Regions from separate parts of the Arthrobacter sp. GW822-FHT05G07 genome, predicted to be linked through region 1. Evidence: riboswitches for the same ligand, from Rfam matches in the RefSeq annotation. Region 1 holds a riboswitch; each other region holds the start of a gene.
The links. A riboswitch is a leader RNA that binds a small molecule or an ion and turns the genes downstream of it on or off. The one in region 1 is predicted to bind cyclic di-AMP.
Positions count from the first base shown of each region.

Region 1 (6,877 bases):
TCCCTCGTATTCAGGAAAGAGAGACCGCAGAGGACGGCTTAGGCTATCGAAATCAAACACCCCTACCGGTTTTCGACGCCCCCCGCTAGCCTGTGGCGCATGGACTGGAAACTTGAACTGGTGTTTGTCCCTGTGTCCGACGTCGATCGCGCGAAGGACTTCTACGTCAACAAGGTTGGTTTCAACGCCGATTTCGATGAACGTCCCATGGACGGCATCCGCTTCGTGCAGCTGACACCGCCGGGGTCGGCGTGTTCCATCGCCATCGGGGAGGGCCTCAGCGACGCTCCTCCAGGCACAGCGCCAAGCCTTCAAGTGGTGGTGGCGGACATCAACAAGGCGCACGAGCAACTCAAAGCCAACGGCGTGGATGTCAGCGACATCGACGTCCAGGACTGGGGTCACTTCGTCTACTTCGCTGACCCCGACGGCAACAAGTGGGCGATCCAGTACATCCCGCAGCGGCCAAACGGCTAGGCAGTCTTCGGCCAAGTCACACTTCGGCGCTGTACCCCGGACGTGCGGCAGGATGGAACCATGACCCAACCTGCCGAGCCCGCCCTCCCCACCGGGCCACCCACACTGACCGTCCGCGCCGTCCTTTTCGACATGGACGGCACACTGGTGGATTCAACGGCGATCGTTGAGCAAGTGTGGCTGGAGTTCGCCGAGCGATACGGCTTGGATTTCGACGAGATCCTCCGCACCTCGCACGGCGTCCAGGCCGGCGATACTGTCCGCCGGTATGCGCCAGCCGGCGCTGACTTCGACGCCCTGACTGCCGAGCTCGGTCAGATGGAACGTTCCCGGACAGACGGGGTCATAGCGCTTCCCGGGGCAGAAGCCCTGCTGGCGGGGCTTCCTGATGACGCCATCGCTTTGGTCACCTCGGCGGACCGCATCCTTGCTGAGATCCGCATGCAGGCGGCCGGACTCACCATGCCGTCCACCACGGTCACCGCCGAGTCCGTCACCCGCGGTAAACCGCATCCTGAGGGGTACCTGAAGGCGGCGGCGCTGCTGGGAGCCGACCCGGCCGACGTCGTGGTCTTTGAAGACGCACCTGCCGGTATCGCCGCGGCGCGTGCTGCGGGGATGCGGACCGTTGTGGTGGGCAAGGCCGCTGCCAGGCACAATGCGGAGCTGGAGCCGGGCATGTGGCGGATCCCGGACTACTCGGCGGTGACGGTCACAGCAGCGAAGGACGACGACGGCGGTCACCTCCTGACGCTGACGCTGTAGCTGTTCCTGAGCGGGCTGTTCCAAGCGGGAAACCCGGCGTAGGCTGTGCGCATGTCTGCGATGCCGGAGGCGTACAGTGCTGCATTGAAGCGGGCCATGGTGCACGCAACGGACTGGTTGGCGTCGGTTCCCGACCGCCCCGTCCGTCCCGCGGTCGACGCCGATCAGGTGGCCGCGAGCTTGGCATCGATCCTCCCGGAAGGGCCAACTGAAGCCGCTGATGTGGTGGACGAGCTTGCCACCCTGGCCGAACCGGGCTTGATGGCCATCCAGTCCGGACGGTTCTACGGGTGGGTCATGGGTGGAACCCTGCCCGCCGCCATGGCCGCCGACTGGCTGGTTTCGGCATGGGACCAGAACACCGGACTCCGCTTCGCCACTCCGGCTGCGGCTGCCATCGAAGAATCCGCCGCCGCCTGGCTTCTTGACCTCCTGCACCTGCCCGCAACCTCCGACGTCGGCTTCACCACCGGGGCCACCACCGCGAACTTCGTGGGACTGGCCGCTGGCCGCCAATACCTGATGGACCAGGCTGGCTGGGATCTTCAGTCCTTGGGCCTCTCGGGTGCTCCACGCATCACCACCTTCGCGGGACGGGAGCGCCACGCGGCCGTTGACCTGGCGCTCCGGTATCTCGGGCTGGGGGCGTGCGTTCCAGTGGACGCTGATGAGCAGGGTCGCATTCTGCCCGAGGCACTGGCGGCTGCCATGGATGAGCAACCCGGGCCATCGTTGGTCTGCCTGCAAGCGGGTAACCTGCACTCCGGCGCCTTTGACCCCATGGGGGAAGCTGTAGCCGTTGCCCATGAACGCGGGGCATGGGTGCACGTGGATGGTGCTTTTGGTTTGTGGGCGGCCGTCAGCCCAACGTTGCGGGAACGGCTGGCTGGTGTTGAGGGCGCCGACTCCTGGGCTACCGATGCACACAAAACACTCAATGTTCCCTACGACTGCGGCTTGGCGATCGTTGCGAGCCCGGAAGCACTTCGCCGGGCGTTCAGCATCCACACGAGCTACTTCATCGCAACGGACGCCGGACCAGGGGACCCTTTCGAGAAGGTTCCCGAGTTGTCGCGCCGCGCCCGCGGCATTCCCGTGTGGGCCGCCCTCAGGCAGTTGGGCCGCCATGGAGTGATCGCCATGGTTGAACGGCTTGCGGCGAACGCCCGTGCGTTGGCTGAGGGCCTCGCGGCAATCCCGGGCGTCGAGGTCCTCAATGATGTCGTCTTTACGCAGGTCTCGGTGAGCTTCGGCAGCGACGACCGCACGCACCGCGTCACGCAACGGCTCATGGCCGAGGGCGCGGTGTGGATGTCGGGCTCGGCCTGGCGCGGCCGGGAGATCCTGCGGATCTCGGTCAGCAACTGGTCCACGGACGCGGGGGATGTTGCAGCGTCCATCGCAGCGGTCCGGCGTGCGGTGGAGGCCGAACCGGAGGCGTAGCGCTCAGAAGTTGCTTCCCCGCACCACGTAACGCCGGAACGGGCGCGTTACCCAAGTGGTGAGCAGCAACGCCACGACGCTCGCCATCCAAGGGTCCATGACGTTGCGGACCAGAAGGAAAACCACAGCGTAGGCCAAGGTCCACGTCAAGGCCCGGAACACGCGCCGGGACAGACTGCCCCTCAACATCGCTTTCACTCCCAGTTCACGCCGAAGCTCGTGGACCGGAATGCGGCGCAGGTTTCGGTTCAGACGCGCCATACCGCGCAGGTCGGCCAGGGCGGTTCGTACGACGTCGACACGGGAGTCAGCGTCGTCGGTCCAGTCGACGGGTACTTCATGGACGCGCAGACCACAGCGTTCAGCGATCACCAGAAGTTCGGTATCGAAGAACCACGAGTCGTCCGTGGTGTGGGGGAGGAGGCGGTGCGCTACGTCGGCGCGGACGGCCTTGAAGCCGCACTGGGCGTCGGAGAAACGAGCCCCCAAGACCGTCCGCAGGAGCGAGGTGTAGCTGCGCGAAATGAACTCACGATGCGGACTGCGGGTGACACGGGAACCCGGCGCCAAACGCGTGCCGATGGCGAGGTCCGAGTGGCCGGAGATCAGCGGTGCCACAAGGGGCGCCAGCGCGGAGAGGTCCGTGGACAGATCCGCTTCCGTGTAGGCAAGCACAGGTGACGGCGACGACTGCCAGACCTGGCGGAGAGCGTTCCCGCGTCCCCTCTCTTGGAACCGCACCACCGTCAGTTCAGGGAGTTCACGGGCAAGACGCTCGGCAATCCTCAGCGTGCTGTCTGTGCTGGCGTTGTCCGCCACGGTGATCCGGAACGTGTGCGGAAAGGACCTCGTCAGATGCCCGTGCAGCTGGCGGAGGTTGTGTTCCAGGCGCGCTTCCTCGTTGTAGACAGGGACGGTGAGGTCCAGGACGGGAACCACAACACTGGTGTCAACGGGGAGACGTCGGGGCTGGGGGCTCGGACCCGTCTGGCCTTGGAGGAGAGCCGGGTGACCAGTGGGCAACGCCGCGCCACGCAAGCGAGCCGAATGAGTCCTTCGTGCCAAAGCGCTGGTGGTGGGATCTGTGAGCGTCATGTATCCAGCATGGGACCGCCGATTATGAACGCTTTAGGCGGTAGCTGTGACCTCACTGTGAACCACGTGCTGGAGCTGTGAACCACGTGCTGGAGCTGTGAACCACGTGCTGGAGCTGTGAACCATGCGCCACAGCTGTGAAACGGCAAAAGCCGCGCCCGCTCCCGCCATTCGCTCCAGTTGGTACTGGTGCAAACGGCGGCAACGGGCGCGGCGATAAAGCGGCTCGGCTTAGTACCAGTTGTTGGCCAAGTGGAAGCCCAGAGCGGCGGACGGGGATCCGTAACGCTCCTTGATGTAGTTCAGGCCCCACTTGATCTGGGTCTGGTAGTTGGTTTCCCAGTCAGCGCCGGCAGTGGCCATCTTGGAGGCCGGCAGGGACTGGACAATGCCATAGGCACCGCTGGAAGCGTTCATCGCCGTGGTCTTCCAGTTGGATTCCTTCTCCCACAGCGTGTTCAGGGCAGCCATTTCACCGGCGCCCCAGCCGTAGTTGCCCAGGATGCTGAGTGCATAGGCCTTGGCAGCAGCGGGGTCGTCAACAGCCTTGGGTGCTGCAGCAGCTGCTGCGGCTTCCGCGGCGGCGGCGGCAGCAGCGGCGTCGGCTGCTTGCTTGGCGGCAGCGTCAGCAGCAGCCTTCTCAGCAGCAACCTGTGCGGCGGCCTGATCGGCGGCAGCCTTCTCAGCAGCAGCCTGTGCGGCGGCGGCCTGGTCTGCGGCAGCCTTCTCGGCAGCGGCCTTCTCAGCGGCTGCCTTGGCAGCAGCGTCAGCAGCGGCCCTGTCAGTTGCGCCCTTTTCGGCGGCAGCATTCAGGGAAGCGGAGATCTCAGCCGACTTGTTGGAGTTGACCTGGGCGCTCGCTTGGGTTCCGGCTACGCGGCTTGCCTCGGGGAGGGTCAGTGCGGCGTTGGCGGCGGTTCCGAGCGATGCAACGCCCAGTGCAGCTGCCACGACACCGGCTACGACGGACATGCGGTGGCCGGACTTACCCTGGCGGGCTGCGTTCTTGAGGACGGACTGCGACTTGGTGAGCGGTGCGTTGTTCTCGTCGCGGCGACGCGCGGAAGGGCGCGTCTGATCGTTAAATTCAGACATGTGATTACCTCTCAGCGCCTGCGGAGTTAGCTGTCGGGTTCGGATGAGGTCATCCGGCCGCGCATCACGCTGCGGCTTCACCCCAAGGGCCGGCAAAAAGCCTGGCCCGGAGACTCTGGGTCCCCCGTCTCTGCCTCGGAGAAAGAACGGACTCCGGGAAGTGGCAGAGCTCGGCGCATCCCGGATGTGGGCCTGCTAGGGGCGACCCACCCTTTCGACGGTACAGGAGGTTTCCGCAGAAGTCACATTTAGGTAACAGAGATCACGACGCCGGTGAGTCGCCTTGCCCGATTCGTTACAGGCCTACGGTGCTCACCGTGGGAAGTCGAAGGGCGAACTCCGTGCGCCCCGGCCGTGAGGTCACTTCCACGCTACCGCCGTGAGCTGAAACAATGGATTCCACAATGGACAGGCCGAGTCCGGAGGTGCCTTCAGAGCCCGATCGTGCGGCGTCGGCGCGGGCAAATCGCGAGAAAATCCGGCCCTGGAAATCTTCCGGAATGCCGGGGCCGTTGTCCGTCACGCTGACCACGGCGCTGCCATCGGCGGAGAGCATGACGCCGGTGACCACAGTGGTGCCGGGGTCGGTGTGTTTGCGGGCGTTGGACAGCAGGTTCGCCAGCACCTGATGCAGTTGCGTGGCGTCGCCGCGGACCGTGATGGGCTCGTCCGGGAGCTGGAGCTGCCAGATGTGATCGGGTGCCATGACTTTCTCGTCGCTGACCGTCTCGATCACCAACTGAGTGAGGTCCACATCCTCAACTTTCACGGGTTGGCCCTCGTCCAACCGCGCCAACAGCAGCAGGTCCTCCACCAACGTGGTCATGCGTTCGGACTGGCTTTGGACGCGAGCCAGCGACTTCCGGCCGTCTTCGGTGAAGTTCTCGGTCATCCTCAGCAGCTCGGTATAGCCCCGGATGGCGGTCAGGGGAGTCCGCAGCTCGTGCGAGGCATCGGCCACGAACTGACGCACCTTCGTTTCGCTTTCCTGGCGGGCTTCCAAAGCGCTGGAGACGTTGTTCAGCATTTGGTTCAAGGCATAGCCGACACTGCCCACTTCCGTCCCGGGATGAGAAGCCGACGGCGGTACGCGCACCGCAAGTGCCACCTCACCGGCGTCGAGAGGCAGCCGCGAAACCTTCGTGGCCACTTCGGAGAGCTGCTCCAGCGGACGCATGGTGCGGCGGATGATCACGGTGCCGGCCAGGCCGATCACCACCAGGCCGCCCAGCGAAACCAGCACCATGGTCCACACGAGCGAGGCCTCCGCACTCTGTTTGTCCGCCAGCGGCAGGCCCGTCACAATCACGTCGCCGTACGCGGTTTCGACCGCTACCAGACGGTAGTCGCCGTTGGACAGGGAACGGTCCACTGGCCCGTTGTCCCTGGGGAGCGAGAGCAGCACCTGCTCGTCGTCGGCCGAAAGCGAGACGCGGTTACCTTGGGCATCGATCAAACCGGAGCTACGCACGGTTGAGCCGTCGATCCTTGCGTTGAGCGTGCCAGCCGCTTGGCCGCGCGCCTCCAGCGGATCAGGCCTTCCGGAGGGTGACGGAAAGTTCGACGGCGGCCTGCCGAAGTCATTCGCGCGGCTGGACGCCTGTTCCAGCTGCCTGTCGAGCTGCTTGTTGAAGACCATGTCCATGGACGCGTAGCTGACCACTCCCACGGCAGAGCAAATGGCGACCAGCAAGGCCATGGCCACCAGGACCAATCTGGTGCGCAGGTGCCACGTGGAGGGGTTGAGCCAGCTGCGCTGTGTCTCTAAGGCCGCACCTGACCTTCTGGCCACTCCTGAAAGTGTGCTCAACGCCTAGTCCGCGGGCTTGATGACGTATCCGGCACCGCGGATGGTGTGGATCATGGGCGGGTGGTTCGCTTCGATCTTCTTGCGAAGGTAGGAAATGTAGAGCTCCACGATGTTGGCCTGGCCGCCGAAGTCGTAGTCCCACACGCGGTCCAGGATCTGGGCCTTGCTGACCACTCGTTTGGGGTTTTCCAT
Region 1 covers NZ_JBXALT010000007.1:220,792-227,668, forward strand. Annotated here, with positions in the region: gene AC1RJY_RS13880 (VOC family protein) at 100-477, shown strand; gene AC1RJY_RS13885 (HAD-IA family hydrolase) at 538-1,242, shown strand; gene AC1RJY_RS13890 (pyridoxal phosphate-dependent decarboxylase family protein) at 1,294-2,685, shown strand; gene AC1RJY_RS13895 (dolichyl-phosphate beta-glucosyltransferase) at 2,689-3,780, opposite strand; gene AC1RJY_RS13900 (aggregation-promoting factor C-terminal-like domain-containing protein) at 4,012-4,875, opposite strand; cyclic di-AMP (ydaO/yuaA leader) riboswitch at 4,879-5,037, opposite strand; gene AC1RJY_RS13905 (sensor histidine kinase) at 5,171-6,667, opposite strand; gene AC1RJY_RS13910 (response regulator transcription factor) at 6,689-6,877, opposite strand, start outside.

Region 2 (6,877 bases), on a different contig from region 1:
CCCATTGCCGCTACCCTGACGCACCGTTCCGCGGCTTTGCAGTCCACTATCGGCGTCAACGCTGCCCTGTTCAGCGCCGGAACGGAGACGCATTCGGTGGTGTTGTTCCGCGAGTCGGGCGGCCGGGCGGACCACGCCCAAGTACTGGTGCACTATCAGCTGGAGCTTGCAAAACGCGCGGGCCGCAAGGTGGACAGGGTGATCCTGGGCATCAGCGAACCCTTCCAAGTCATCCGGCAGCTCTCGGGCGCGTACCGTCAATCAAAGGTTGCTGCGCAGGCGGCTGCAGTGGACCAGCCCTTGGGAGAGTTGGTGGACAGCCGGACTGTTGGTGTCTATCAACTTTTCGACCGCTTGGTGGCGCCCGGCGGCTGGGATGACACAGGATCGGTGCATTTTCAGACGCTTGAGGACCACGACAAGAACGGCGAACTCCTGCCCGTCCTGGAATTGCTGTACGACAATGACGGCTCAGTTCAGGACGTCGCTGCCAAACTTCATCTCCACAGGAGCAGCATCTACAACAGGCTCGGCCGGATCCGCCAACTCATCGGTGCTGATCCGTTGAGTGGCGCGATCCGGCTCGAGTTGCATGCGGCCCTGAAGGCGCGGCGCTGGGCGGGGCGGCCGCGCATCTGAAGGGTCCTTACGAGCGCCGCAGACGCTGGCAGCTCCAGCGCCCCATCCGGCGGCGGAACGTGGCAGTCCGGCTGCTGCTGCAGTGCCGGCTATGCCATCCCACATGAGTGGAGGTGCGGGGCAGCCGGGTGCTCACTTGAGGGCCGTCCGGGCTGCATCCAGGATGTCCTGAAGAGCCGACTCGCTGGGCTGCGGTGTGGTTGCGGCCTGCGGCTTGCCCGGCCGTGGCTTGGACGTCGGCGTAGCAGTTTCTGTTGGTGTGGGTGTCGGAGTGGGCGTGGGTGTCACCGTGGGCGTCGGCGTGGTTGTCGGCGTCGGGGACGGCGGCGTGGTGATCGTGTCCGACGGCACCTCGCTCGGCGCAGGAGCCGGCTGCGTGGGGACCGGGCTGGCAGCGCCAGGCGCGGCCGGGACAGAGGACGGTATGGCTGAAGGAACCCATACCGGGTCCGCGAGGGATACCTTGGGGGTCGCAGTCGACGACGGCGACACGGCCTGAGGTGCTTCCGCCACCGTTGCCGGCTGGCCGGCCTCCGAAGTCTCCGTTGCTGTTGACGAAGCTGACGGCGATGACGCCGTGGAGTAGGACGCCCTGGGCGCGGGCGACGCCGAAGCCGAGGTGCGGCCATCGCTGCCACTGGCTTCCTGGACCGGGGTCTCCTGGCCGAAGAAAGGAAGCTCAAGGGCCTGCCCCAACGTTCCGGCCGTCAACACGAGGCCAAGGGCACCGGCAACCACGGCCATGCGCTGGCTCATGTGTTTGACCGACGCGGCTTTTCGCAGCGCGGCATGAGGTTCGCGGCCAAATGAAGACCCCGCCCCGAAGTTGGACCTGGTTGCTGTGCGCGCGGCAGGCTGTCGAACGTCCTTGCGGCTGGCCAAGGACGCCGAGGCCGTTGCGGCTGCAGCAACCTGCGCCGGGGACTTGCCGCGCGGCGACTCCGCGCGGGCGGCCACCACAGGAATAGCTGCGGTTGCGGGTTCCGAGGTCTCAGGCTGCACCACTGGAATAGCTGCGGTTGCGGGTTCCGAGGTCTCGTCTTCCTGGGAGCCCTGTGTCGTGGCGGCTGGCGGCACGATGGGAATGGCCGCGGTGGGAGGTCCCGGTGTGGTGGACGCCGGCGCTGCAGCCTGAGCGGCCTCAACGGCGGGAATCGCCGCAGTTGCCGGTTCCGCCTGCTCGGTCGCGGACTTTTCGGGGGCCGATAGTTCGGGCGCGATCACAGCCTGGGCTGCCCTCTGCCGCTCGGCCGCACGAACCTCCGCACGAGTGGCGGGCATCGCAACCGTGGGCATGGCCGCAGTGGCGGGTTCCGGCGTCGTGCCTGTGTTCGTTGTGCCTGTCTTAACGGCGTTTTCGGGCGTCGCGGCGTTCGCCTGCGCGCTGGTGAGGAATCCGCTGGGTTGGGCCCGACGGCGTCCGGTTGGCTTGGTGCGCTCGCCTTGAGTCTGGGCGCGGCGCGGCTGATCCATGGTTGGGGACATGGTGGTTGCCTCTCAACGCCTTCGAGGTTAGCTGTCGGGTTCGGACGAGGCCGTCCGGCCGCCTAAGCGGCTTCACCCCAAGGACTTGAAGTAAGTCCGGGAACTTTTGGGTCCCCCGTCTCTGCCGCGGGTCTGGCGGATCCCGGATTGCGGCAGAGCTCGGCGTCAATCCGGAAGCGGCCCAGCGGAGATACGGGTCGCCCTACGACGGTACATGAGCCGGAAAGTAAAGTCACATTAATGTAACGGGCGGTAGGTCTGAGCAAGCGAGGGGGTTCTATGACTTAGGCTTCGGGGCTGGCGCCGGGGCAGGTAGCTCATGCTGGATCTTCTGGATCTGCACAGCTTGATGAGTTTCCGGCCGGAAGATCTCGTCCACGACTCCAAGCATTCCGCCGGTGGCTCCACGCCGGACTTTGCCCTGGCTGCTCCGGCGCGATGACCAGTACCAAACGCCGGCCAGCAGGGCCGGGAATCCGAGCACTGCCGCCAACACGAGCGAGATATCCATGGCCTAACACTAGCTTCGGCGTGCACCGGCAGGTAGACATTGTCTATGGACCTGCCTGTGATGCCACCCGTCTCGCCCATGCTCGCCAAATCCGTTCCGACAATCCCCGATGTTGGGCACTACGAGCCCAAATGGGACGGGTTCCGGACCATCGTCTTCAAGGATGGCGACGAGATCGTCCTGGGCAGCCGCAACGAGAAGCCGATGACCCGCTACTTCCCCGAGGTGGTGGAGGCGCTCAGGAAGAACCTGCCGGACAAATGCGTGATCGACGGCGAGATCGTCCTGATCGAGGGCAAGAGGCTCGAATTCGAGGTACTCCAGCAAAGGATCCACCCCGCCGACAGCCGCGTCCGGATGCTCGCCGAGAAGACCCCGGCGTCCATGATTGCGTTCGACATCCTCGCGCTGGGCGACGAGAACCTCATGGACAAGCCGTTCTCCGAGCGCCGCGCCATCTTGGAGCGTACGCTCGCCAAGGCCGATCCGCCTGTCTATGTGACCCCCGCAGTGACGGATCTCGAGCGGGCGCAGGAATGGTTCGTGCAGTTGGAAGGCGCGGGACTGGATGGGGTGCTGTCCAAGCCGTTGGACGGGGCCTACCAACCCAACAAGCGCGTGATGTTCAAAACCAAACACGAGCGCACGGCAGACTGTGTGGTGGCGGGATTCCGTTGGCACAAGACCGCGAAAGTTGTTGGCTCGATGTTGCTCGGCCTGCACGATGACACTGGCCGGCTGCATCATGTGGGAGTGGTGGCATCGTTTCCTATGGCCCGCAGGGAGGCTTTGGTGGCAGAACTGGAGCCGTACCAGGTTGAACTCAGCGAGCACCCATGGGGTGAGTGGGCCAATCAGGATGAAACTGCCGGGGGTTCACGCATGCCCGGCGCCCAAAGCCGGTGGAGCGGGGGGAAGGACTTCTCCTTCGTGCCCCTGCGCCCCGAACTTGTGATCGAAGTAAAGTACGACTACATGGAAGGCGACAGGTTCCGGCACACCACGCAGTTCCGTAGGTGGCGGCCGGACAGGACCCCCGAGAGCTGCACGTACTCGCAACTGGAAGAGCCTGCCGACTACGATCTCGGGGAAATCCTGAGGCTGCCCTAGCCCCTACTCTTCGTGGCCTTGGTCGCTGCTCATGCTGCCCTCGGCCGGTGGGGTTTCGCCCGGAGGCACGCCGCCGCCCGGCTCCAAGCCTGTGACATTTCCGTCGAGGGGATCAGGGTTGGCGGAAGCGGCGGGGTCATCGTCTTCGTCCTGGCGCATGTCCGGATCGTCGTGGATGCTGTCGGCATCGGAGGTGGTGTCGTAAGGCCCGGTTGCGCCGGTTGCGCCGAAGCCCTGGGTTTCTTCATTCGAGTTTTTGTCGGTCACGATCAGCCCTTTCGTAAGCAAACTTACTATTGTGCTTGCTTCGTCAGCCTAGCCGGGACGTGCTGACCCAACAAGGGGCGCCCAAGCCATGGGGCGGCGTCGTACTTTACCTTCAGCGGTGGGGAGTCGTGGCGGTGACGAAGCTCCGGATGGCATCCGCCACAGCCTTGGGACGCATGTGCTGAGCCACGTGCCCGACGCCCGGGATCTCCACCAGTCGCCCCTGGGCCACGGCCCGCGAAAGCCGGAGCGACCATTCGGGGCCCGCCACATGGTCCCGGCTCCCGCGCAGAACCAGCACCGGAACCTGGACTCCGGCGAGGCGTTTCTCCGTGGGGTATTTCATCATGACCGGCAGTTCCGTGAGGTACCAGCGAGGGCCGCAGCGGAGGTAATCGGACATGACGATCAAGTTGGACGTGGGGGTCTCGCGGAGTATTCCGTCCAGTGTCAGGGCCAGCGACTGCCGCCACACATTCTTGTGCCGCGAATCCACCACCGGCCCCATCAGTACCAACTGCCTGAGCTGCTCGGGGGCGTGCAAGGCCGCTTCGATGGCAAACTGCACGCCCATGGAGTGACCCACCAACACGTAGGAGTCGATACCGCGGGACTTCAGGGCCTCGGCAATGAACGCGCCGTATTCCTCCACTGAAAGCTGGCGCCCAGGCTTGGGAGTCCCGGCGAAACCGGGAAGGTCCAGTGAATACGTGGGCGCGCTCGCCGCGAGGACAGCATGCAGCCGTGCCAGATATCGATGCGACACCCCGATGCCGTGGATCAGGATATATGCGGGCTCGGACATGGGCCCGGCGTCCGGTTCCGGCGCAGGCGTGCCCTCGGTCCAAAGAATCCGACCGGTCAGGCCCAAGACTTCGACGTCGGCAGAGAGTAGCGCGGTCATCTTTGCTCCTGCTTTCACTGAATTCCCAATTGTTGCAGGAAAACCGGTGCGCCCGGGCCACTCAATTCGTCGTCCCTCACGGGCCGTCCCGACACGGCAAGAAGCAGCGCGATCGCCGGCCCTTCAACTGCGGGACCATCCCCGTGGTCAAACGCGGTGTCGGTGGCAATCAAGCGCCAGCCCTGCGCGATCTCCTTGCCGCCGCCCATTTTGGTTGTAGTCCTGAGTTGGTACTTGAGGGCGGTGGCAACGTGGACAGGAGGGTAATCGCGGCGGATTCCGAGGGGGCGCCGGATATCCTCTCCGTGGACGAACGCCTCAACCAGCCGGGTAGCCAAGCTTGCCGGCGGACCCGAGGTCCGCGAAAGCACCGCGCGCAGCCCGTTCAACGTCTGCGCAGGCTCTGGTGTCTTTTCGCGCTCCACACCTACGGCGTTATCACGGTCAAAATCCATTCGGGAGGCAACCAGCCGGCGGATGAAGCTCAACCTCGTCGTCTTGGCGCTGTCGATTACGTGAGCCAGGACGTCGTGCACGTTCCAACCGGCACACAGCGACGGCGTCTGCCATTGAGCTGCCGGAAGCGGCTCCAGATCCTGCAACAGGGCGCGGCGTTCATGGTGCACCACGGGCCAAACGGTCGAAGAGGAGCTTGTTGCCATACCGCTATTGAACAGCATGCTGGTGATGTGGGGTGGCTAGCTGTGGGAATCGGTGGATTCGTCAGCTCCTGCGCTCGCCTCGGCCTGCTGCCTCTTCTTCTGCGTTTCCAGCCAGGCGATGATGGCGGCCTGCCGGATCCGACGATGCGTTCCCCGGTACTCCACCGGTATTTCGCCGCGATCGGTCATGTTGCGCAGATAGGTGTGAGAGATGCCCGCGAGCTCTGCAGCCTGGGATGTGGTGAGCATTTCCTCGACGCTGCTCACCGTCACCGTTTCGCCGCGGCTCAGTCTTGCGAGGAGGTCGACGACGGCGTCCCTGGCCTCGTTCGGCAGGCGGTGGACCGTGCCATCCACGAACACGGTGATGTCGTCGCTGTCCTGGAGGGAGCGCGCCAGATTCCGGGCGTCGTCGGCGGGCAAGCCAGGAGTGACGCGGGGAGCTATCAATGCCATGGCAGAAGCCTAGCCTGTGGGAGTGGGCTGCCCGATTCGGGGGTTCCCTGCGGGTCATGCCGTGCGCACGGCACTGTTGGCAGGGAACCATCGAAACGGCCGCCCGGGCAAAAACTACTCTGCGTCCAGGTCCGTCTCCAGCAGCTTCACCAGTGCGTCCAGCGCAGCGTCGGCTCCGTCGCCCTCGGCCCGCAGCACAACGACGTCGCCCTTAGCGGCGCCGAGGGTCATGAGCGAAAGGATGCTGGCGGCGTCGAGGGCGTCATCGGCAGGGTCGCCCTGCATGGCGATGGTGACCTCCACGGGCTGCTCGCCCGCGGCTTCGGCGAACAAGGCGGCGGGACGGGCGTGCAGGCCGGAGCGGCTGGCGATGGTGGCTGTGCGTTCGGGCATGGTTTCTCCTTCGACAGAAACAGACAGGGTTTAGAGGCCGAGTTCTTCGAGCACGGGCAGCTTGGCGCGGACCCAGTCCCGGGCTTCGGTGGCGCTGGGCGCGGAAAGGGCCAGGCGGGCCAGTTCCTGGGCCTGCTCCAGCGTGACGGTTTTCAGCACAGTCCCGACGGCGGCCAGGGAGCGCGCGGTCATGGACAGTGTGGTGACGCCCAGGCCGGTCAGCACGACGGCGAGCGCAGGGTCAGCTGCTGCCTCACCACAGACACCCACGGGCTTGGCAGTACCTTCGCGACCAGAGCTTTCCTGCTCCGCACCTTCGACGGTGAGCTGCACGAGCCGAAGCACGGCAGGCTGCCACGGAGTGTTGAGTTCCGCGAGGGGTCCAAGCTGGCGGTCGGCGGCCATGGCGTACTGGGTGAGGTCGTTGGTGCCCAAAGAGGCGAAACCGAC
Region 2 covers NZ_JBXALT010000013.1:127,770-134,646, forward strand. Annotated here, with positions in the region: gene AC1RJY_RS20810 (PucR family transcriptional regulator) at 1-639, shown strand, start outside; gene AC1RJY_RS20815 (hypothetical protein) at 772-2,124, opposite strand; cyclic di-AMP (ydaO/yuaA leader) riboswitch at 2,127-2,272, opposite strand; gene AC1RJY_RS20820 (hypothetical protein) at 2,402-2,635, opposite strand; gene AC1RJY_RS20825 (ATP-dependent DNA ligase) at 2,681-3,745, shown strand; gene AC1RJY_RS20830 (DUF6480 family protein) at 3,749-4,012, opposite strand; gene AC1RJY_RS20835 (alpha/beta fold hydrolase) at 4,125-4,916, opposite strand; gene AC1RJY_RS20840 (maleylpyruvate isomerase family mycothiol-dependent enzyme) at 4,931-5,596, opposite strand; gene AC1RJY_RS20845 (helix-turn-helix domain-containing protein) at 5,615-6,034, opposite strand; gene AC1RJY_RS20850 (HPr family phosphocarrier protein) at 6,149-6,427, opposite strand; gene ptsP (phosphoenolpyruvate--protein phosphotransferase) at 6,458-6,877, opposite strand, start outside.
Region 2: another riboswitch for cyclic di-AMP. It lies ahead of AC1RJY_RS20815 (hypothetical protein); the one in region 1 lies ahead of AC1RJY_RS13900 (aggregation-promoting factor C-terminal-like domain-containing protein).

Region 3 (6,877 bases), on a different contig from region 1:
AAGCGTCCGTCCTTGGGCAGCAGGTCGGCGGGAATGGTGATGCTGTTGTCGCTCACGTGGCGCTCCAATGGGTGTCGGCTAGAGATGGGAGGTGGCATGGGGCATCAACTGCCCCTTCGACACCCCAATTCTGCCTGACACGGCCCGCGCGCAGGAACCTGCGGCCGTCATAGTCCGCTACGTGGAATGCGGGCTCACCGAATGCGACCGGAATTATCCAGAGTAATTCCAAATAAGCTAGGCTGGTGGTTGGCGTTCAGGGGGCGGCGGTGCACACCGTCCGCCCTTGCTAGGGACGCGGTACGGTGGAGATTACGCAAGGAACTGCGTTCGAGGAGAGCTGAGCTGGATGACGGATCTGATCGATACCACTGAGATGTATCTTCGGACCATTTTGGAGCTTGAAGAAGAAAACATTGTGGCCCTCCGGGCGCGCATTGCCGAACGACTGCGCCACTCCGGACCCACTGTTTCCCAGACCATTGGACGCATGGAGCGCGATGGCCTGGTGATTGTGTCCAACGACCGCCACCTGGAACTGACTGAAGTGGGGCGGAAGCGCGCCACCGAGGTCATGCGCAAGCACCGCCTCGCGGAGCGCCTCCTGGCCGATGTGATCGGTCTGGACTGGGCCTACGTGCATGATGAGGCCTGTCGCTGGGAGCACGTCATGAGCGAGCGGGTGGAGCGTCGGCTCTACGAGCTCCTGGAGCACCCCACGGAGTCTCCCTATGGCAATCCCATCCCCGGACTCGAAGCGCTTGGTGGCCTTGCCAGCCAGCCGTTCCCACGGCTCGATGTCAACCTTCTGCAGGCCATGGACGGCTATGCCGCGGATTCCCGTGTGGTGGTCAGCCGCCTCGCGGAGCCCATCCAGGTGGAGCCCGAGCTCCTGACCCAGTTGGACGAAGGCGGAATCCGTCCGGGCGCAAGTGTCTCGCTGGAGCGCGTCGGCGAGTACATCTCAGTACGGGTCCCCGGTATTGAGGGCGCGTTGGAGCTGCCTCCGGAAGTTGCCGCGCACGTCTTCGTCTCACTCAGCTGAGCGAAGCCCCAAAGCACCGTGTCAAACCTCACTTTGCCCGCTTCGGCGCGCGTGTGACCTGCGGTTTTCCGAAAAAGATGATAAAAGCCTCCTTCTCTCAGCGGCCTCCTGTTGATAACGAATTTATTACCGCAGGCCTTCATCCCCTATAGTTATCTACTAGCGCTGATACCAAAGCGTTACCTGATCCGGAGCCGAGCTCTGCCAGCGGATCAGGTGTGTCACCACCACTGGCAGAGGCGGGGGAACCACAAGCGGCTGTCTAAAGAAGCAGCCTTGGGGTGAAGTCCGCAGCAGAAGTGCCCACGTATGCAAGTCCCTCTTGGGATACCTGTGTGCCGTGAGCGCCTCGTGCGGACCGGGTCTTTGTACTCTCTGACCCGAATCCGACAGCTAACTTCGCAGGCTTTTGAGAGAGGAACAGAGTTTGACATCGCAGAACGTCAGGGGTCGCCGCCGCGCGTCCGGCCCCGCTGCTGAGCTGCGGCCAGCCACCGTCGTAACGGAGATCCGGCCCCGCGACACCGAGCGTCAGGTGCGCCGCCGTAAGAGCCCGCTGCGCCAGGTTGCCGACTTCGCCGCTGCCAGCGGCGTCGGGCAGAAGGCCGGAGTTGCGCTTGCCGCCACCGGGCTTGCCCTGACTGTCGGCCTGCCGGCTACAAGCCCCGTCATGGCCACGTCGGAATCAGGACAGACCGAATCGGCCCTCGCCGTCGCCGCCCCCGCCGGCAGCCAGCCCGAGGTTTCCGCTGCCGCGTCGGCCAAGATCGACTTCAGCCGCGCCGCAGTCGCTACTGCCGCGGACCCCGATGGAAAGCTGAAGCAGCTGCTCAGCGCCCAGTCTGCTGGAAGCATCCAGCGCGCCTCATCCGTTGGCACCATGGCCAGCCCCCTTGACACGCTCACCACGGCATCCCCCTTCGGTTACCGCATCAGCCCGCTCACGGGTGGTGCCGGTGACTTCCACCGCGGTCAGGACTTCGTAGCCCAGTGCGGCACGGCTGTGCACGCCGCAGCTACCGGCAAGGTCACTTTCGCCGGATGGCACGAGTACGGCGGAGGCAACCGCGTGGTGGTCGACCACGGCAATGGCCTCGAAACCACGTACAACCACCTGTCGTCCTTCACCGTCCAGGTAGGACAGACCGTGAACCGCGGCGACACCGTGGCCCTGAGTGGCACCACGGGCGCTTCCACCGGTTGCCACCTCCACTTCGAGGTCCAGGTCAACGGTGAAGTCGTAGACCCCATGGGCTGGCTCTAATCCCAGTCGATGGTCGCCTCTCGCATTAGGGAGACGCGCCGTGACCTGAATGTGACATTCAGGTCCAACTGTTGTAGCGTACAGAGCGCATCGGCTTTTTAGGGGGCCGATGCACTTGAGTGGATTGCCTAGCTCTGCCACCGCTCAAGGTCCGTTCGCAAAATCGTCTGGCAGGGGCGGGGGAACCACTTCCGGTCTTCGAAAGAAGGCCTAGGGGTTAAGTCGCAAAGCTTCCGTGGAAGCAGCGTGGCCGGATGACTCCCATCCGAATCCGACAGCTCACCTCGCAGGCACTGGGAGAGGCTACCTACGTGTCATCATGCACTACCCCTGCGCGGCTTAGCGCCCCAACGGTTCGCGCGAACCCGTCGAACACCCTTTGCAAGGCTGCATCATTCACGGCAGGTACCTCGCGCCATCTGGCGCCCGTACCGGCAGCAGCCCCGGCCTCCGCTCTCAGCAGGCCCGAATCAGCATCCCCTGCGTCAACGCTGCTGCACTCCGTAGCGTCCACCGGGACCTCATCCTCACGCTTCACCCTCCGCTAGAAATAATCCGGTTCGGGGTCGTCCAGCATGCCCCCATGTTGGCCAACCCACTACCCGTGTGCACCCCAACTGCACTCGGATACGAAAAGAGAAAATCATGACCAGTGCAAACAAGGTTGCGCGGCACCGTGCTGAGGCCCCCAAGACCAGCTCGCTTTCCGTCATCGCCAAGGCCGTCACCACCAACGCCGGTGGCGTTGGCCGCCAGGCAGCAGTTATCGCTGCAGCTTCAGGCCTGGTCCTGACCAGTGGGATCGCCGCCAACGCTGCCGAGACCAACGTGGATCGTGAATCGACGTCAACGTCCACTCTGGACGTGCAGTCCGTAGTCCAGGCCACCATCGCCGCGGACTCCACGGTGGCCATCTCCTACGAGCGCCCCGTTGTCACCACGGAGGAAGCCCCGGCCCCCGTTGTGATCGAAGAAGCTCAGGCCAAGGTTGAAGCCAAGGTTGAGCCCAAACAAGCAACCCCGGCGGCCGCTCCGGCAGCCACCGCGACCGTTGCCGTCAGCAGCCCGACCCCCGCTCCGGCGGCTTCCAGCGGTCTCGGGGCAGCCATCGCTGCGGCTGCTTACGCCCAGATCGGCGTGACCCAGGACTGCACCATGCTGGTGACCAACTCCCTGGCGGCCGTGGGCATCAACTTCCACGACTGGCCCGCCGGCTATCTTTCCCTGGGCCGCACCGTCAGTGCAGCAGAAGCCCAGCCCGGTGACCTCGCCTACTACGCCAACGGTGGTTTGGCTGGACAGGCCCACATCGCTGTCTACGTCGGCAACGGCCAGGCAGTCCACGGTGGATGGAACGGATCCACCACGGCACTGTTCAGCGCCAACGTGGGCTCGGGCCCGGTTTTCATCCGCGTCAACGGCTAATTCTCAGAGCTTAGGAACACCCCGCAGGCTTCGGCCGGCGGGGTGTTCTGCTTTAACCGCGCATGAACTCTTGCCGACACCGCACACGAAATCACAGAAAAATTCGTTGATACGGCATATAAGTGCTTACCCTTATGGTGTCGATCCACAGCCCGTACAAGCAGAGGGCAGCCGGCCCTCGTGCCCCTGACGGGTGCGGCCGTGAAGAGGTACGTGCATGCGCACACTCGTTCTGAATGCTGGATATGAACCGCTGGCGGTAATAACATTCCGCCGGGCGCTGGTCCTTGTGCTGACTGGGAAAGCTAGCGTAGTGGCCGAAGGCGACGAGCCTGTCGTCGGGCCACAGGAGATTCTCGGAAGACCTTCCGTGATCCTTCTCAACCGCTACATCCGTCCCCGGTACAACAGGATCACCGCCGTGAGTCGCCGCGGGGTACTTCGCCGCGACGGCCATCGCTGCGCCTACTGCGGGAAAACAGCCCACACCATAGACCACGTCCACCCCAAATCCAGGGGCGGCGCGGATTCCTGGGAAAACCTGGTTGCGGCGTGCTTGAAATGCAACAACGCCAAGAGTGACCACACGCTGGCTGAGATGGGCTGGAAGCTCCGTTTCAAACCCGGTGTGCCCCAGGGAACCATGTGGCAGATCAAAGAACTCGAGAAACCTGCGCCGGACTGGGACCCGTTCCTGTTGCCGGAATCCGCTGCCTGATCGATTTCTGCTGGCCTCCGGCCGTCCCGGGTAATCTGGGCGGATGGAGTTCAATGCCGTGATTTTGGCGGGTGGCAGGGCCACCCGCCTCGGTGGGGTGCCCAAGCCATCGTTGAAGTACGACGGCGACACCCTCCTTTCGCATGCCCTGCAGGCCGCCCGGGGTGCTTCGGCGGTGGTTGTGGTGGGGCCGGATGCTCCCGGCGACGAGTCAAGGGACGGCCGACGCTTGCCGGATGATGTCCTGCGGGCGCGGGAGGAGCCGGCGTTCGCCGGGCCTGCCGCGGCCATTGCGGCCGGCATGGCTGCGCTGAGGAAGAGTGGATCGGACACGCCGTGGACGCTGGTGCTGGCCTGCGATATGCCGCATGCTTCCCGCGGTGTTGACCTTCTGTGGGCCGCCCTAGCGTCCGTTCCCGGCGTGGAAGGAGCCATGGCTGTTTCTCCTGACGGGCGCAAGCAACCACTCCTGGGGGCTTACAGTACAGCCGCCTTGGAACGGGAAGTGGCCGTAGCGTCCGAAGGTTCCGGGTTAACGAACTCTTCAGTGTTCCGGCTGCTTGCTAGGCTGAACGTGCTGGACGTTGACGTTCCCGCGGGGTCCACGGATGACGTGGATACTTGGGAGGACGCCGCGGCCTTGGGCATTGACTACGAGTTGGAGGCGGACGTGAAGAGCCAGGAAGAGACGCTCGAGGAGTGGTGCCGCACACTGCTGCAGGCTTTCGAGCTTGAGGGCGTGGAAGTGGACGTCAACGAGGTCCTCGCTGTCGCCGGAGTAGCAGCGCATTCGGTGGTACGCCCCGCCGCACCCCTGACCACGTTCATTGCCGGATATGCGGCAGGCATGGCCCGCGGCATCGGCCAGGCCAGCGATGATGCGTCCATGAATGCCGCCCTGGAGCTGGCCCGCAAAGTGGCCAAGGAGTACTCGGAGTCCGGGACCGGCCCGGAATGACAGGGGCCCCCAACGAGGGCCATCACGCGGCACACACATGGCATGAGGCCCGGCAGCGCGCGTTCGATGTTGCTGCCCCGATCCCGCCGGGGCCGGTGCCGCTCGGCTCTGCCCTCGGCCGCACCTTGGCCTCGGACGCCCTGGCCGTGCAGGATATGCCGCACTATGCTTCATCAGCCATGGATGGATGGGCTGTCAACGGCAGCGGTCCGTGGATCCTCAGTGAGCCCGGGCAGAGGCTGGCGCCGCACCAGGCCAGTCCCATTGTTACGGGCGGGCTGATACCGCCCGGCGCCAAGGCAGTCCTGCGGAGCGAGAGCGGTGTGCTCACAACTGACGACGACGGCCTGCCGGTTCTCGCCCTGGGCGGCACCGCCAAACCTGGGGAGCCTCGCAATGGCCAACACATCCGCAAGGCTGCGGAAGAGGCCGCTGAGGGTGACGTCCTGCTCAAAGCCGGCACTGTTCTAAATCCGGCACACATTGCCCTCGCAGCGCTTGCGGGCCTGGACCAGCTGGACGTTCTGGGCAAGCCGCTGGTCCGGTTCCTTCTGACGGGTTCGGAAGTCGTGGCCCAGGGGGTTCCCTTGCCCGGTCAGGTCCGGGACACCTTCGGCCCGCAACTGGGTGCGGTGGTGGAACTCTTGGGCGGCATCGCAGGGGAACAGCTCAGGGTGGGCGACAGCTACCAGGAGTGGATCGACGCGCTCCAGGACACCGAGCCACCTCTTGATGAGCTGACACCGGAGCAACCCTATGGTGAAGCGGAGCCGCCAGCCGACGTCGTCATTACTACGGGCGGGACGGGACGCTCGGGAACGGACCACCTCCGCAAGGCTGTTGCCGAGCTAGGTGGCAGCTTGCTGATCGACGGCATCGCCATGCGCCCGGGACATCCCGCAGTGTTGGCGGAACTGCCCGACGGCCGGTTTGTGTTGGGACTGCCTGGAAATCCGTTGGCCGCGATGATGGCCTTGTTTACTGTTGGCGCACCCCTGTTGGCTGCCTTGGGACACGGTCGATTGGAAGACGTAGGCGAGGTTCCCTGTGGAACCACCATTGACGCAAACCCCGGGCAGACGCGCCTGATGCCGTTCAAACTGGTGTACGGGTTGGCGTCGCCTGCGCAGCACACGGGTCCTGGAATGATGCGTGGCCTTGCAGGTGCGGACGGGGTGATGGTGGTGCCGCCCCATGGCGTCCAGCTGGGCGAGATGGTGCCCGCTTTCGCGTTGCCTTGGGGTAAAGCGCTGCCGGTGCCGAAGGCGCCGGAGGACAAGACCCGAAAAGCCGCGCCCCGGCAACAGCGGAAGGCACCTTCCGGCCCTGTGGACTGGAGCGCACTGGACGCCTGAGGCGTGCCTCGGGCGGCCTTGCGCCTGATGACAAAGTGCAATGATGGACTCATGAACAGGCATGCTCCCGAACAGGACATCAACGAAGATGACCTGCAAATCCACCCGCCCA
Region 3 covers NZ_JBXALT010000001.1:526,713-533,589, reverse strand. Annotated here, with positions in the region: gene serC (phosphoserine transaminase) at 1-56, opposite strand, end outside; gene AC1RJY_RS02340 (iron-dependent transcriptional repressor DtxR) at 350-1,045, shown strand; cyclic di-AMP (ydaO/yuaA leader) riboswitch at 1,228-1,468, shown strand; gene AC1RJY_RS02335 (M23 family metallopeptidase) at 1,473-2,309, shown strand; cyclic di-AMP (ydaO/yuaA leader) riboswitch at 2,456-2,616, shown strand; gene AC1RJY_RS02330 (NlpC/P60 family protein) at 2,955-3,734, shown strand; gene AC1RJY_RS02325 (HNH endonuclease) at 3,952-4,452, shown strand; gene AC1RJY_RS02320 (NTP transferase domain-containing protein) at 4,496-5,410, shown strand; gene AC1RJY_RS02315 (molybdopterin molybdotransferase MoeA) at 5,407-6,765, shown strand; gene AC1RJY_RS02310 (FdhF/YdeP family oxidoreductase) at 6,817-6,877, shown strand, end outside.
Region 3: another riboswitch for cyclic di-AMP. It lies ahead of AC1RJY_RS02330 (NlpC/P60 family protein); the one in region 1 lies ahead of AC1RJY_RS13900 (aggregation-promoting factor C-terminal-like domain-containing protein).